2 regions of the Neobacillus sp. 114 genome follow, and region 1 is predicted to be linked to the other one. Evidence: a T-box and tRNA genes for the amino acid it is inferred to sense, from the RefSeq annotation. Region 1 holds a T-box; the other holds one or more tRNA genes.
What was found. A T-box is a leader RNA that pairs with one kind of tRNA and senses whether it is charged. The one in region 1 lies ahead of tyrS (tyrosine--tRNA ligase), so its partner is inferred to be a tRNA-Tyr.
Positions count from the first base shown of each region.

Region 2: it has a tRNA-Tyr gene. The T-box ahead of tyrS (tyrosine--tRNA ligase) is inferred to sense a tRNA for this amino acid. The anticodon was not compared.

Region 1 covers NZ_CP126144.1:5,148,414-5,156,578, forward strand. Annotated here, with positions in the region: gene QNN06_RS25265 (transglycosylase domain-containing protein) at 80-2,827, opposite strand; T-box leader at 2,974-3,187, shown strand; gene tyrS (tyrosine--tRNA ligase) at 3,231-4,490, shown strand; gene QNN06_RS25275 (DUF6954 family protein) at 4,597-4,791, shown strand; gene acsA (acetate--CoA ligase) at 4,849-6,567, opposite strand; gene QNN06_RS25285 (GNAT family N-acetyltransferase) at 6,762-7,394, shown strand; gene QNN06_RS25290 (acetoin utilization AcuB family protein) at 7,437-8,084, shown strand; gene QNN06_RS25295 (acetoin utilization protein AcuC) at 8,081-8,165, shown strand, end outside.
Region 2 covers NZ_CP126144.1:1,576,396-1,584,560, forward strand. Annotated here, with positions in the region: rRNA gene QNN06_RS07765 (16S ribosomal RNA) at 1-409, shown strand, start outside; rRNA gene QNN06_RS07770 (23S ribosomal RNA) at 616-3,550, shown strand; rRNA gene rrf (5S ribosomal RNA) at 3,683-3,799, shown strand; tRNA gene QNN06_RS07780 (tRNA-Asn) at 3,811-3,885, shown strand; tRNA gene QNN06_RS07785 (tRNA-Ser) at 3,891-3,981, shown strand; tRNA gene QNN06_RS07790 (tRNA-Glu) at 4,000-4,074, shown strand; tRNA gene QNN06_RS07795 (tRNA-Val) at 4,081-4,156, shown strand; tRNA gene QNN06_RS07800 (tRNA-Met) at 4,166-4,239, shown strand; tRNA gene QNN06_RS07805 (tRNA-Asp) at 4,243-4,319, shown strand; tRNA gene QNN06_RS07810 (tRNA-Phe) at 4,360-4,435, shown strand; tRNA gene QNN06_RS07815 (tRNA-Thr) at 4,451-4,523, shown strand; tRNA gene QNN06_RS07820 (tRNA-Tyr) at 4,553-4,637, shown strand; tRNA gene QNN06_RS07825 (tRNA-Trp) at 4,643-4,716, shown strand; tRNA gene QNN06_RS07830 (tRNA-His) at 4,728-4,803, shown strand; tRNA gene QNN06_RS07835 (tRNA-Gln) at 4,844-4,915, shown strand; tRNA gene QNN06_RS07840 (tRNA-Gly) at 4,924-4,998, shown strand; tRNA gene QNN06_RS07845 (tRNA-Cys) at 5,007-5,080, shown strand; tRNA gene QNN06_RS07850 (tRNA-Leu) at 5,087-5,168, shown strand; gene QNN06_RS07855 (NupC/NupG family nucleoside CNT transporter) at 5,613-6,794, shown strand; gene QNN06_RS07860 (vWA domain-containing protein) at 6,869-7,624, opposite strand; gene QNN06_RS07865 (NUDIX domain-containing protein) at 7,826-8,165, shown strand, end outside.

The sequences.
Region 1 (8,165 bases):
AGGCGTAGTTGAATTTAGGCTTTCCTATTAGATAAAAAATAGGAGTCCCAAAATCTAATTTTGAGACCCCCATTAAATACTATTGTTGAGTTAAAACTCCTACTTCCACTACATTTGAAGGTGCGGATTCATTTCCTGCAATATCAACTGCCGTTACATAGAAGCTTCCACTTCCAACATTATAGGATAGTGAGGAGCCGCTGTTGATGCTGGCGATCTTCGCTCCAAAAAATCCACCCTGATAGACACGGTAGCCGACGATATCATTGTCTGCCGGTGCGCTCCATGTGAGGGTATTGCCGGATGCGGTCAAGTTGACACTATCCGGTTTCTTGCCGTTATCGGCCATTTTAGCGCTTGAGACAAGCACATTGTCCCATCTGCCCCTATTTGGTATAAGCTGGCTGATATTTTTAAAGTCATTGCCTACCATTCTGGTGATAAAGTCTGGGTTTAATATTGTTCCATACTGGGTAAACTCTTTTGGTGTGGAATCAAGTGCCAGATATTTTTTATCCCCTATGGTTACATAATTTCCTTCGATTAAACTATCATCGACTTTCGTAGGAGCATCTTTGGCATTGAAATAATCACTTTCAACTAAGCCTGCCTTTGAGCAAGCAGCTGACGGAAGCAGGCCAGAAACGGCACAATACGACTTTTTAACTATTCCTTCAGGCATTTGGAAACTCTCTTTTGGAGCAACTAAATCCGGTTTAATTTTATAAGCCGCATTCATCAGTTCAGCCCAAAGATTATTGGTCCGCTGACTGTATGACATTCCGCTAGTTTTTAACGATTTCTGCGTATCATATCCAGTCCAAATTCCAAGTGTTACATTCGGGTTGAAGGCAACAAACCACGAATCAAAATAATTGTTACCAGTACCGGTTTTGCCTGCCCAATCAGAGCTGAAATTCAGTTTGCTTTTTACACCTGCTGCTGTTCCACTATTAATGACATCCCGCATCATATCTAAGGTCAGATAAGCAGTCTGCGGTTTAAAGACATCAACAGGCTTTACTTCATGCTGATAAATAATCTTTCCGTTCTTGTCGACAATTTTATCGATCAGATAAGCATCGATAAATTTCCCGCCATTGGCAAAGGTACTGAAGGCATTTGTATTTTCTTCAACAGTCACGCCGTTATCCATGGACCCTATTGAGGTAGCCAGATTCGTGTAATCCCCTTTTGTTAGCGAGGTAAAGCCCATCTTTTCCAGATATTGTGCTGGACGCTGGTCCACGATTTCAGAGTATAGCTTTACAGCCGGCACGTTATAGGATTTGGCCAAAGCATACCGTGCTGATACTAATCCGCTATATCTTTTGTCGTAGTTATGAGGCCATGGTGTACTTTTGCTTTTATCCAGTCTCAGTTCGACATCCGGAAGCGGGGTTCCGGGCGCCGCTTTTCCGATCTCAATAGCCGGCCCGTAGACGAGCAGCGGCTTCATCGTCGAACCGTTCTGGCGGACTGCACTGGTAGCGTGATTGAGCTGCTGTTTATGATAATCTCTGCCGCCAACAAAGCTGATGATTTTGCCGGTACTATTTTCGATCAGTTCTGCACCGACCTCAACAGGTTCCATTACGGTTTTCTTTTCACCAGTTTCCGGGTCTTCTTTTTCCTCCGGTTTATCTGGTCCATAATATTTGTAGTTATCTTTTACCACCTGCATTGCATCATAGATATCTTTGTTAATGGTTGTATGAATTTGATAGCCATCTTGCCGCAGGTCATGGCTGGCCATCGTCTTATACTTGTAATAAAGGTTTTCATCTTGTTTTAGATCTTTTTCGGTATGGCCATCTTTCTTAGCCAATACCGTTGTCAGAACATCAATGGCCCGCTTCTCGATTTCGAATGTCAGCCAAGGATAGTTATCAAGAGGATTCGGTACTGGTGGAGTAAAATCCTTTGTAATGTCATAGGCAGATGCTTCTGCGTATTGCTTTTCATTAATGTATCCGCCATCGTACATTCTTTTTAAAACTGTTTTCATTCTTGTTATGCCAGGCTCAAGATTATTCTTCACTGTGCCCTCCCGTGTGAATGGGGTATAGCCAAACGGACTTTGCGGCAGTCCGGCAATAAAGGCAGCCTCCGGCAGTGTAAGCTCGCTTGCATTTTTTCCAAAGATCCCTTTTGCAGCGGCCTGTACTCCGGCAATGTTCTGCCCTGATGAATTTCTGCCAAGAGTCGCCATATTTAAATACGCTTCAAGAATTTCTTTTTTATTGAAAAATTTCTCCAAACGAAGGGCCAGCAAAATTTCATTTGCTTTTCTTTGGAAGGAAACCTCATTGGTTAGAATTTGGTTTTTAATTAATTGCTGTGTCAGCGTGCTCCCACCTGATTGGATAGGAGAATTGGTTACTTCCTGAAAAAGGGCACGAAAAACGGCCTTAGGGACGACCCCATTGTGCTTGTAAAAATATTCGTCCTCCGTAGCAATTACAGCATTGATCACGTAATCGGAAACCTGCTCCAATTTAACCTCATCACGGACCAGGTCCGACCGCAGTGTTCCAAGATAAACATTATCAGCAAAATATAAGTCCGATGTATCTGTATAATTGTAAATATCTTTTTTCATACTTTCGTATGAACGTACGGGCTCATCCTTGACGAGCGAGGCAAAATAACCTGCGCCAACACCTGTTGCAAAAGCCCCTCCAAGGACCACAACCGTTAATAAAAGCAGAAACAGGTTCCAGAACACCTGATACGTAATCCTGGCACCTTTGACGGTTTTTTTATGAGTAATATAACTAAGGAGGGAATCAGCTTTTTCCTTCCAAATTTGCCACTTTTCTTTCATAGCATCACCTCTAATAAAATCACATCCATTATAGCATATCGGTGGTATAAAATTTGACAAGCTTCTACATTTTTCTGAAATTTCCATTTTACCGTTTGACTTTATCTTTAATATATGTTAAAAAATCATTAAGCATTTTTTTATAATAACAAGCTTTGAAGGGAATCAACTGTAGTTCTTCTATCCCTGTAATTAGAGAGGCAGCGGCCGGTGAAAGTTGCCACATATAGAAGAGTGAATTACATCCTGGAGCTTTCTCTGTGAAGAAACAGTAGCGGAGAACGGTTCAAACCGTTATTTTATCAAGTTGGAGGAATTTCCTCAAGCTGGGTGGTACCGCGTATATTTTACGTCCCTGCATAATTGCAGGGGCGTTTTTATTTTTTATTGGAGGTTTTGTGTAATGAACTTATTAGAGGATTTGAAATGGCGGGGCATTATTTATCAGCAAACAGATGAAGAAGGGTTGCAGAATCTTTTAGATAACGAAAAAATTTCGCTATATTGCGGAACGGACCCAACTGCTGACAGTCTGCATATCGGCCACTTGGTGCCATTTTTAACACTAAGAAGATTCCAGCAGCATGGACACCGGCCGCTAGTATTGGTCGGGGGCGCAACTGGCTTAATTGGCGACCCGAGCGGCAAAAGCGAAGAGCGAAAACTACAAACAATCGAAGCGGTTCAGAAAAACGTTGAGGGTATTAAAAAGCAATTAGCGGCGATTTTTGAGTTTGAAGGGGAAAATGGCGCGGTTATGGTCAACAACTACGACTGGACAAAGCCCATGAGCGTCATTGCCTTCCTGCGTGATATCGGTAAGCATATCGGTGTCAACTACCTGCTTGCAAAGGATACGATTGCCTCCCGGCTTGAAACAGGGATATCGTTTACTGAGTTCACCTACACGATTTTACAGGCGATGGATTTCAACCATTTATATGATCATTATAATTGCAAATTGCAGGTTGGCGGCAGCGACCAGTGGGGGAACATTACCTCAGGTCTTGAGCTAATTCGAAAAATGCACGATGAAGAGACGAAAGCCTTCGGGTTGACGATTCCGCTTGTAACCAAATCCGATGGTACCAAGTTTGGAAAATCAGAAGGCGGCGCTGTCTGGCTTGATCCGGAAAAAACCACTCCTTACGAGTTCTACCAGTTCTGGATTAACACAGCCGATGCTGATGTGGTGAAATACTTGAAACTGTTTACCTACCTTTCTCGAGAGGAAATTGAACAATTGGAAGTCAGTGTTCAGGAAGAGCCACATCTCCGTAAAGCCCAAAAGTCACTGGCGGAAGAGATGACACGCCTGATTCACGGAGAGGATGCACTAATGCAGGCCATCAAGATTTCCGAAGCATTATTTAGCGGGGACGTTCGTAGCTTAACGGCTGCCGAAATCAAGCAGGGCTTTAAAGATGTTCCGTCTTACGCGCTGCAAAATGAAGAGGAAAATAACTTAGTTGAACTTTTAGTAGCTGCCAAGATATCTCCTTCGAAGCGTCAGGCTCGTGAAGATATTACAAACGGTGCCATTGCCATTAATGGGGAAAAGGTAACCGATACAGCTTACTCTTTGCTGGAAACTGACAAAATTGAAGGCCAGTTTACGATTGTACGAAGAGGAAAAAAGAAGTATACGTTAATTAAGTATTAATTGCTTTAAAGGGGCTTTGGGACTGCAACCCAAAGTCCTTTCTATATGTAACAGCTTTTTTCTTTTAAACGTCAAATATATAAAAAGAAATTTGGAGGTGAAAGTAGTGAGAGTTTTAGTACACGCTGTTTTTATCCTTCTCATTGGCTTGGTTACGTTTTTTGGCCTTGGACCGGTTCTTATGGCAGATGGAAGCATGCAGGAAAGATTGGTTACGGGAGTAATTGTTTTGGTAATCTATCTAATCTTGGGATTTGGCTATCGAAAGGGAATTGGCTGGGCCGAGCGCAAACGGAAATAGCATATAAAGAGGCCGCCCAAAATTTATTGGAGTCGGCCTCTTTTGTATTTTCAAAAGTTAATCTTCCATTGTCGATAAATCACCTGTCGGCAGGTTTAACTCCCATGCTTTCAGAACACGTCTCATGATCTTACCGCTTCGTGTTTTTGGCAGCTTGTCGCGGAAATCAATTTCACGAGGTGCGGCGTGTGCTGCCAGACCTTTTTTGACGAACTGTCTGATTTCCTCTTTAAGCTCTTCAGTTGCCACATAACCATCCCTTAACGCGATGAAGGCTTTAATAATTTCCCCGCGCACCGGATCCGGTTTTCCGATAACTCCTGCTTCAGCAACAGCTGGGTGTTCAACAAGCTTGCTTTCCACTTCAAACGGGCCAACTCGCTCTCCAGATGTCATTATGACGTCATCGACGCGGCCTTGGAACCAGAAGTAGCCATCCTCATCCATGTACGCAGAGTCTCCGGAGACGTACCAGTCACCCGGCATGAAATACGACTCGTATTTCTCAGGATTGTTCCAGATCGTATGCATCATCGAAGGCCAGCCTTTTTTAATTGCAAGGTTCCCCATTCTGTATGGAGGAAGCTCGTTACCTTGATTATCAACAATCGCCGCCTCAACGCCAGGGATTGGCTTACCCATCGAACCAGGCTTGATTTCCATGCAAGGATAGTTACTAATTAACTGAGCACCGGTTTCAGTCATCCACCAGTTATCATGGATTCTCTTATTGAATACCTTGGCACCCCATTTTACCACCTCTGGGTTTAATGGCTCACCTACACTCAAGACATGACGAAGGCTGCTTAAATTAAATTTCTTAACCAGCTCGTCCCCCGCTCCCATCAGCATCCGGAATGCTGTTGGTGCACTGTACCAAACCGTAACACCAAAGTCTTCAATCATTTGATACCAGGATTCTGGGCTGAAACGTCCGCCGACAATAACATTCGAAGTACCAGTCAGCCATGGTCCAAAGATACCGTAGGAAGTTCCTGTCACCCAGCCTGGGTCTGCTGTACACCAGTAAACATCATCCTCTTTTAAATCAAGAACCCATTTAGCTGTTTGATAATGCTGAATCATCGCATTATGTACATGCAGTACGCCCTTTGGCTTTCCAGTGGATCCAGATGTGTAATGGAGGATTAATCCATCTGTCCGCTCAACCCACTCAATCTTCAGATCTTTGCTGGCAGTCTCAAATTTTTCTAAAAAGTTAATGCAATTCCCTTGTTCCTCCACATTTTTTCCAACGAGGAAAATATGCTTTAATGCTGGTAAATCCTGAACAGGTACACGGCTTAACAATTCTGGAGTGGTTACCAATACTTTTGCTTCACTGTCTTGCAGACGGTCCCTGACAGCCCCTTCCATGAAAGCTTCAAACAATGGACCAACAATAGCACCAAGCTTAATTGCTCCTAAAACAGTAAAGTAAAGTTCTGGAGAACGCGGCATGAAAATAAAGACACGGTCGCCTTTTTCGACATCGCCGTAATTTTTCAGCACATTCCCAGCCTTATTGGAAAGCTCCTTCATTTCCTTAAAGGTATATTTTTCATTTCTCGAAGCATCACGATAGTATAATGCCACCTTATTTTTTCTGAAGGTACCCGCGTGGCGGTCAATCGCCTCGTAAGCCATATTAACAAGGCCTGTTTCACTCCAAGAGAATTCCTTTTCTGTATCTTTCCAGTCAAAATTCTTATATGTTTCTTCATAGTTTCGCAAATTGAAATTCCCTTGGACTACTGGCAGCGCTTCCACTTTCATTCCTATCTCCCCCTCTGAAGTATTTGAGATAATTATAGTACAAATAATAACTATTCACAATTTTAAAAAAACATTTTTTAAAAAAATATAAACCTAGTGTTTAATTTTTCGAAAATTTAGTGAAAAATCTTTAAAGATAAAAATTTCATGTATAATAGAATTGAAATACCTAGATTTTTTCCAGGGGTGACCAAATGGAGCACAAAAAAACCTATAATGCTAAGGAATTAAAAACTCCTCACGGAAAATTAATTATTGAAGGCCCTGTCACTGCAGAAAAATTAGCAGGCTGTGATTTTCACGAAGACCTTGTTGCGTTTCGCCCCCCTGCCCAGCAGCACGAGGCATTAATCGGGATCGCCGATTTACCGGAAGGAAGAATTATTATTGCCCGGCATCAAAATACAATCGTCGGTTATGTTACCTATTTATACCCGGACCCTCTCGAACGCTGGTCGGAAGGAAAGATGGATAATTTAATAGAATTGGGTGCAATCGAGGTGATCCCTCAATTTAGAGGCTGTGCCGTTGGTAAAAACCTCCTGATTGTTTCGATGATGGATGATGCCATGGAAAACTATATTATTATCACAACAGAGTATTATTGGCATTGGGATTTAAAAGGAACCAAACTCAATGTTTGGGAATATCGAAAGATCATGGAGAAAATGATGAATGCCGGCGGTTTGGAATGGTATGCGACTGATGACCCGGAGATCTGCTCCCACCCAGCCAACTGTTTGATGGCCAAAATCGGCAAACGAATCGATAACGAATCCGTCCAACGATTTGACCGGCTGCGTTTTATGAATCGGTTTATGTACTAACGAGGAAACATTCTAGAATTTTAGAGAATTGGGGGAAATCCTATGATCGTGGAAGAAATTATGCAATCGGATGTAGCTGCCCTCTCTCCCACTGATACCATTGCAGACGCCATGGCATTAATGGAATTAAGGAAAATTCGCCACATCCCAATTATTGATAAAGATGGGCACCTGGTTGGTCTTGTTACCGTTGCTAAAATAAGAGAGGCTACACCGTCCATTTTCCATGCAAATGAACACCCGGAAATTTTGAAAAAACCCCTAGATACGATAATGGAAAAAAACGTCATCACAAGCCATCCCCTGGATTTTGTTGAAGAGACCGCCGCTCTTTTCTATGAACATAAAATAAGCTGCCTTCCGGTCATCAATAATCGAAAATTAGTGGGAATTGTGACAGAAACGGATTTATTAAGAACAATGATTGAGTTAACAGGTGTTCACCAGCCTGGCTCGCAAATTGAAATAAAAGTGCCGAATATCTCCGGAATTCTCAGTGAAATCGCAGAAATTATCCGAAAACGGAAGGCAAACATCTTAAGTGTACTCGTTTACCCAGATAAACAGGATGAACAATATAAAATACTTGTTATCAGAGTTCAATTAATGAACCCTACCGGATTGATTCAAGACCTTAAAGAAGCTGGCCACCAGGTGTTATGGCCAAATTTGCCGGGGATGTCTATATGAATGATCGCTGTTCCTTTATTTACTCAGAAGACCTTCTGAATTATCGATTCAACAGCCATCATCCTTTCAATCAATTCCGGC
Region 2 (8,165 bases), 2.8 Mb from region 1:
ATTCAGTTGGGCACTCTAAGGTGACTGCCGGTGACAAACCGGAGGAAGGTGGGGATGACGTCAAATCATCATGCCCCTTATGACCTGGGCTACACACGTGCTACAATGGATGGTACAAAGGGCAGCGAAGCCGCGAGGTGGAGCCAATCCCATAAAACCATTCTCAGTTCGGATTGCAGGCTGCAACTCGCCTGCATGAAGCCGGAATCGCTAGTAATCGCGGATCAGCATGCCGCGGTGAATACGTTCCCGGGCCTTGTACACACCGCCCGTCACACCACGAGAGTTTGTAACACCCGAAGTCGGTGGGGTAACCGTAAGGAGCCAGCCGCCTAAGGTGGGACAGATGATTGGGGTGAAGTCGTAACAAGGTAGCCGTATCGGAAGGTGCGGCTGGATCACCTCCTTTCTAAGGATATAAGCTGGACATATGAGCCAGACAATACATGTTTGTTTGATTGTTTCTTGTTTGTTTAGTTTTGAGGGAATTATCTCTCAAAACTTTTTGTTCCTTGAAAACTAGATAATCGTAAAAGAAGAAGTAACCAAGTAAGAACCGAGTAATCGCCATTTTAGTTTTTCTCTCTTATTTTTAAGAGTAAGTAAAACCTTTTAGGTTAAGTTAGAAAGGGCGCACGGTGAATGCCTTGGCACTAGGAGCCGATGAAGGACGGGACTAACACCGATATGCTTCGGGGAGCTGTAAGTAAGCGCCGATCCGGAGATTTCCGAATGGGGAAACCCACTGTTCGTAATGGAACAGTATCTTTACCTGAATACATAGGGTATTGAAGGCAGACCCGGGGAACTGAAACATCTAAGTACCCGGAGGAAGAGAAAGCAAACGCGATTCCCTGAGTAGCGGCGAGCGAAACGGGAACAGCCCAAACCGAAAGGCTTGCCTTTCGGGGTTGTAGGACACTCAACATGGAGTTACAAAGGAACGGGGTAGATGAAGCGGTCTGGAAAGGCCGGCCATAGAAGGTAAAAGCCCTGTAGTCGAAACTTCGTTCCCTCCTGAGTGGATCCTGAGTACGGCCGGACACGTGAAATCCGGTCGGAAGCAGGGAGGACCATCTCCCAAGGCTAAATACTCCCTAGTGACCGATAGTGAACCAGTACCGTGAGGGAAAGGTGAAAAGCACCCCGGAAGGGGAGTGAAAGAGATCCTGAAACCGTGTGCCTACAAGTAGTCAGAGCCCGTTCATGGGTGATGGCGTGCCTTTTGTAGAATGAACCGGCGAGTTACGATTGCATGCGAGGTTAAGTTGAAGAGACGGAGCCGCAGCGAAAGCGAGTCTGAATAGGGCGAAATAGTATGTAGTCGTAGACCCGAAACCAGGTGATCTACCCATGTCCAGGGTGAAGTCCAGGTAACACTGGATGGAGGCCCGAACCCACGCACGTTGAAAAGTGCGGGGATGAGGTGTGGGTAGCGGAGAAATTCCAATCGAACTTGGAGATAGCTGGTTCTCTCCGAAATAGCTTTAGGGCTAGCCTCACGTAGTTAGAGTCTTGGAGGTAGAGCACTGTTTGGACTAGGGGCCCTCATCGGGTTACCGAATTCAGACAAACTCCGAATGCCAATGACTTATCCGTGGGAGTCAGACTGCGAGTGATAAGATCCGTAGTCAAAAGGGAAACAGCCCAGACCACCAGCTAAGGTCCCAAAGTATACGTTAAGTGGAAAAGGATGTGGAGTTGCTTAGACAACCAGGATGTTGGCTTAGAAGCAGCCACCATTTAAAGAGTGCGTAATAGCTCACTGGTCGAGTGACTCTGCGCCGAAAATGTACCGGGGCTAAACGTATCACCGAAGCTGTGGGTGGACACCTTATGGTGTCCGCGGTAGGAGAGCGTTCTAAGGGCGTTGAAGCTAGACCGTAAGGACTGGTGGAGCGCTTAGAAGTGAGAATGCCGGTATGAGTAGCGAAAGATGAGTGAGAATCTCATCCACCGTATGCCTAAGGTTTCCTGAGGAAGGCTCGTCCGCTCAGGGTTAGTCGGGACCTAAGCCGAGGCCGAAAGGCGTAGGCGATGGACAACAGGTTGATATTCCTGTACCACCTCTTTATCGTTTGAGTGATGGGGGGACGCAGGAGGATAGGGTAAGCGCACTGCTGGATATGTGCGTGTAAGCAGTTAGGCTGGTGAATAGGAAAATCCGTTCACCTTAAGGCTGAGCTGTGATGCCGAGGGAATTATAGTACCGAAGTTCCTGATTCCACACTGCCAAGAAAAGCCTCTAGCGAGATAAAAGGTGCCCGTACCGCAAACCGACACAGGTAGGCGAGGAGAGAATCCTAAGGTGAGCGAGAGAACTCTCGTTAAGGAACTCGGCAAAATGACCCCGTAACTTCGGGAGAAGGGGTGCTTTTTGGGGTGAATAGCCCCGAAGAGCCGCAGTGAATAGGCCCAGGCGACTGTTTAGCAAAAACACAGGTCTCTGCAAAGCCGCAAGGCGAAGTATAGGGGCTGACGCCTGCCCGGTGCTGGAAGGTTAAGAGGAGGGGTTAGCGCAAGCGAAGCTCTGAATCGAAGCCCCAGTAAACGGCGGCCGTAACTATAACGGTCCTAAGGTAGCGAAATTCCTTGTCGGGTAAGTTCCGACCCGCACGAAAGGCGTAACGATCTGGGCACTGTCTCAACGAGAGACTCGGTGAAATTATAGTACCTGTGAAGATGCAGGTTACCCGCGACAGGACGGAAAGACCCCATGGAGCTTTACTGTAGCCTGATATTGAATTTTGGTACAGCTTGTACAGGATAGGTAGGAGCCTGAGAAGCCGGAGCGCCAGCTTCGGTGGAGGCGTCGGTGGGATACTACCCTGGCTGTATTGAAATTCTAACCCGCACCCCTCATCGGGGTGGGAGACAGTGTCAGGTGGGCAGTTTGACTGGGGCGGTCGCCTCCTAAAATGTAACGGAGGCGCCCAAAGGTTCCCTCAGAATGGTTGGAAATCATTCGCAGAGTGTAAAGGCACAAGGGAGCTTGACTGCGAGACCTACAAGTCGAGCAGGGACGAAAGTCGGGCTTAGTGATCCGGTGGTTCCGCATGGAAGGGCCATCGCTCAACGGATAAAAGCTACCCTGGGGATAACAGGCTTATCTCCCCCAAGAGTCCACATCGACGGGGAGGTTTGGCACCTCGATGTCGGCTCATCGCATCCTGGGGCTGTAGTCGGTCCCAAGGGTTGGGCTGTTCGCCCATTAAAGCGGTACGCGAGCTGGGTTCAGAACGTCGTGAGACAGTTCGGTCCCTATCCGTCGTGGGCGCAGGAAATTTGAGAGGAGCTGTCCTTAGTACGAGAGGACCGGGATGGACGCACCGCTGGTGTACCAGTTGTCTTGCCAAAGGCATCGCTGGGTAGCTATGTGCGGACGGGATAAGTGCTGAAAGCATCTAAGCATGAAGCCCCCCTCGAGATGAGATTTCCCATAGCGTCAAGCTAGTAAGATCCCTGAAAGATGATCAGGTTGATAGGTCAGAGGTGGAAGCGCGGTGACGTGTGGAGCTGACTGATACTAATCGATCGAGGACTTAACCAAGTCATGTTTTTAGGTGAACTCGTTCTAATTTACTTCTTCTGCATTATCTAGTTTTGAGGGAATGAAAAAATTTAAATTTCCTCTTGCAAAATATGAAAAAAACATTATAATAAAATAGTGTCTGATAAATGGTCTGGCGGTAATGGCGAGAAGGTCACACCTGTTCCCATCCCGAACACAGAAGTTAAGCTTCTCAGCGCCGATGGTAGTTGGGGCGAAAGCCCCCGTGAGAGTAGGACATCGCCAGGCTGTTATATTATTCCGCAGTAGCTCAGTGGTAGAGCTATCGGCTGTTAACCGATCGGTCGTAGGTTCGAGTCCTACCTGCGGAGCCATTTATGGAGAGCTGTCCGAGTGGCCGAAGGAGCACGATTGGAAATCGTGTATACGTTAACCGCGTATCAAGGGTTCAAATCCCTTGCTCTCCGCCATTATAAGTTTTTCAAAATGGCCCCTTGGTCAAGCGGTTAAGACACCGCCCTTTCACGGCGGTAACACGGGTTCGAATCCCGTAGGGGTCACCATTTAACGGAGGATTAGCTCAGCTGGGAGAGCATCTGCCTTACAAGCAGAGGGTCGGCGGTTCGATCCCGTCATCCTCCACCATAATGTTATCGCGGGGTGGAGCAGTCCGGTAGCTCGTCGGGCTCATAACCCGAAGGTCGCAGGTTCAAATCCTGCCCCCGCAATTCGGTCTGGTAGTTCAGTTGGTTAGAATGCCTGCCTGTCACGCAGGAGGTCGCGGGTTCGAGTCCCGTCCAGACCGCCACTTATTTTTTAGAATGTGGTATTGGAAATCATCTTAATTTGGCTCAGTAGCTCAGTCGGTAGAGCAAAGGACTGAAAATCCTTGTGTCGGCGGTTCGATTCCGTCCTGAGCCACCATTTTGATTCAATTTTGCCGGTATAGCTCAATCGGTAGAGCAACTGAATCGTAATCAGTAGGTTGGGGGTTCAAGTCCTCTTGCCGGCACTTGCAAGCAGCAAGTGCATAGTATAGATGGAGGGGTAGCGAAGTGGCTAAACGCGGCGGACTGTAAATCCGCTCCCTCAGGGTTCGGCGGTTCGAATCCGTCCCCCTCCACCATTTATAGGGGTATAGTTTAAAGGTAGAACGAAGGTCTCCAAAACCTTTGGTGTGGGTTCGATTCCTACTACCCCTGCCAATGCTGTAATGGCGGTTGTGGCGAAGTGGTTAACGCATCGGATTGTGGTTCCGACATTCGTGGGTTCGATTCCCATCAGCCGCCCCATTAATTTTTTATTGATGAATTAGTGAAAATGTTGTATTATTGGGCTATAGCCAAGCGGTAAGGCAACGGACTTTGACTCCGTCATTCGTAGGTTCAAATCCTGCTAGCCCAGTCAAATATGCGGAAGTAGTTCAGTGGTAGAACACCACCTTGCCAAGGTGGGGGTCGCGGGTTCGAATCCCGTCTTCCGCTCCAAATAATATGGCGGCATAGCCAAGTGGTAAGGCACAGGTCTGCAACACCTTTACCACCGGTTCGAATCCGGTTGCCGCCTCCATATTATGCCGGTGTGGCGGAATTGGCAGACGCGCACGACTCAAAATCGTGTTCCGTGAGGAGTGTCGGTTCGACCCCGACCACCGGTATCATAAAAACACTCATATTAATGTGAGTGTTTTTTATTTTGCATAAAGTTTGGCCAGCTGCATGAGTAGCGGGTTCTATTGTATTTTATTAGTCTCTTTTCGAAAAGATTGATGCTGGCCGAATATTAAAAATGGCTCTAATTTAGAAGGAATAACTTATTGCCTAGCTGTAAGCGACCTAAGACTTTGGAAAATAAACTTGTCCGGCCTTTCTATGCTCCTCTACTCTTGCAAAAGCTTAGCTTTCCTTTCACTTGATTAATCACAGAATCACTCCTCTTTTTTAAAGCTAATATCAATTCTACTCATATCATTCCATTAATTTTTTAAATAAAATATGGACAAAATATACCAATGCTTTCAGCGGACATACAAGGTTACTACACTATAGACAATTGGGAAGGGAACCCCTACATAATGTTTCAACACATCAGGAGGTAAAAAATGCACTATGTTATTTCAATCTTAGGTATTATAACTGTCGTGTTTGCCGCTTGGCTGGCAAGCTCGAATCGAAAAGAGGTAAAATTTATACCCATTATTGTGATGATTGCTATTCAAATAACCTTATCCATATTGTTGTTAAATACAGAGTTTGGCTTTATCATCATCCAAGGAATTTCAAAGGTATTCAGCAAATTGCTCGACTATGCAAATGAAGGAGTTTCCTTTGTGTTTGGCGGAATGGCGAATAAAGGAGAGGCACCATTCTTCTTAACTGTGCTGCTGCCAATTGTCTTCATCTCTGTATTAATAGGAATCCTGCAATATTTGAAAATTCTTCCGATCCTTATGAGAGGAATCGGATGGCTGTTAAGCAAAGTGAATGGCATGGGAAAGCTTGAATCTTATAATGCGGTTGCGTCGTTAATGGTCGGGCAATCGGAGGTTTTCATTACGGTAAAAAAACAACTGGGCATGCTTTCAAAAAAGCGTCTGTATACGCTCTGTGCCTCGGCGATGTCGACAGTATCGATGTCGATTGTTGGTGCCTATATGACGATGCTGGATCCAAAATATGTCGTCACAGCTTTAGTTCTAAATTTATTAGGCGGTTTTATCGTTGCATCGATCATCAATCCTTACGAGGTAAAGCCAAGTGAAGATATTTTAGAAATTCAGAATGTGGAGAAACAGTCCTTTTTCGAAATGCTGGGTGAGTATATCCTGGATGGATTTAAGGTTGCTGTTATTGTGGGTGCGATGCTGATTGGATTTATTGCTCTAATGGCGGCCATTAATAATGTATTTGAGTTGCTGTTCAGCATTTCTTTTCAGCAGTTATTAGGGTATCTCTTTGCTCCCATTGCCTTTATTATGGGGATTCCATTATCTGAGTCAGTCAGTGCTGGCGGGATTATGGCAACGAAGCTGGTGACCAATGAATTCGTTGCAATGTTGGACTTGTCTAAGGGCACTCACAACTTTAGTGACCGTACAGTTGGGATTCTGTCCGTATTCCTTGTTTCCTTCGCCAACTTCTCATCAATCGGCATTATTACCGGGGCGGTCAAGAGTTTGAATGAAAAGCAGGGGAATGTGGTTGCCCGCTTCGGTTTAAAGCTGCTTTACGGAGCTACACTTGTAAGCATCCTTTCGGGGACGATTGTAAGTATTATTTTATAAAAAAGGTTTAGAGTTTGAGGCATAAAAAAAATCCCAGCGCTGTGATACATGTGCTGGAATTTTTTTTCTGATTCCTATCGTCTAAAAACCTTATTCCAAAAACCTGATTTCCTTTCTTCCTGTTGTACAGATGGTGCGTTGGATGGCGGCTTTTGTTCTGATGCTTTAATGATTCCTTTTTGACGTGCCTCTTGAAGCCAGCTTGGGAACTCATTTAACAATGATTCATAAAGCTGATGATCTGGAATTTTATCGATATCTTCAATATCCAAGAAATTGGCGTTGTCGACCACTCGACCTTCCAATGTATCGAGTGTCCTAAGAAAATCAAAGTTGCCATTTCCGATGCCAACAAATTGCCAAAAGACCGGATACTTTGCTGAACTTTCGATTAATGATTTAATCGACTTTTTGCAGCCACCGTCATTGATAAACACAATATAGGCAGGATCTGGTGATGAATCTTCTTCAAGATACTTTGTCAAAACGTCCTTCATAACAGGCAGTTCTTCATTTCTTCCAAATTTATGTACTAAATCATCCTCGAGGATAATGCGATTGACATAGCCTTCGATATCCCTTTCAGTTACAGGTTTTAAACGGGAGAATTCATTATCATAAACCCAAACATCCAACACGCCATCATCATCAAACTGAGCGGCGATCGCTAAAATTCGCTCGACCACTCTCTGAACGGTCCCGTTTTTATACAAGTTCCTCATGGAACCGGTAATATCGAGGACCAGCCCAACTCGAGCGGTTACCTTTACTAAATTCTTCTTTTCCAAAACAACTTTGACAGATTTCTTTTGCAAATTGATTGTCTCCATAACTAGCCTCCTTGTCTCAATTTAATATCCACTTCTATTATATTATTCTACCATTATAAATTTCTAATATTCTCCTTACCCAATAAGTATCGCTTTTTGTCGAACAATTTATGTAACATGGAGTGGAAACAAGTGATATTATATAAATAACAATTAACAAAATGTTAATTAATAAAACAACAGAAATAGGTGAGCGAGACTTTGTTAAATTATGATGTGAGCAAATATCGGACTCCTGATGGATATACGAGTGATATTGCCGTTTTTACGATTATTTCAACGGAAGTGGGCCCTTATAAGCCGCCTCAAAAAACATTAAAAATCATGCTGATAAAACGAGCGGAGCGGACGAAAGAAGGTGACCCCAATATCGAAGGGGGGAAATGGGCTTTGCCTGGCGGCTTTATTAAGCCAGAGGAAACTGCCTATGATGCAGCCGTTCGCGAGTTAAGAGAAGAAACTGGAGTAGCAGGATTAAAAATCAAGCACTATGAAGTATATGACAAATTTGGGCGTGACAAGCGCGGCTGGATCATATCGA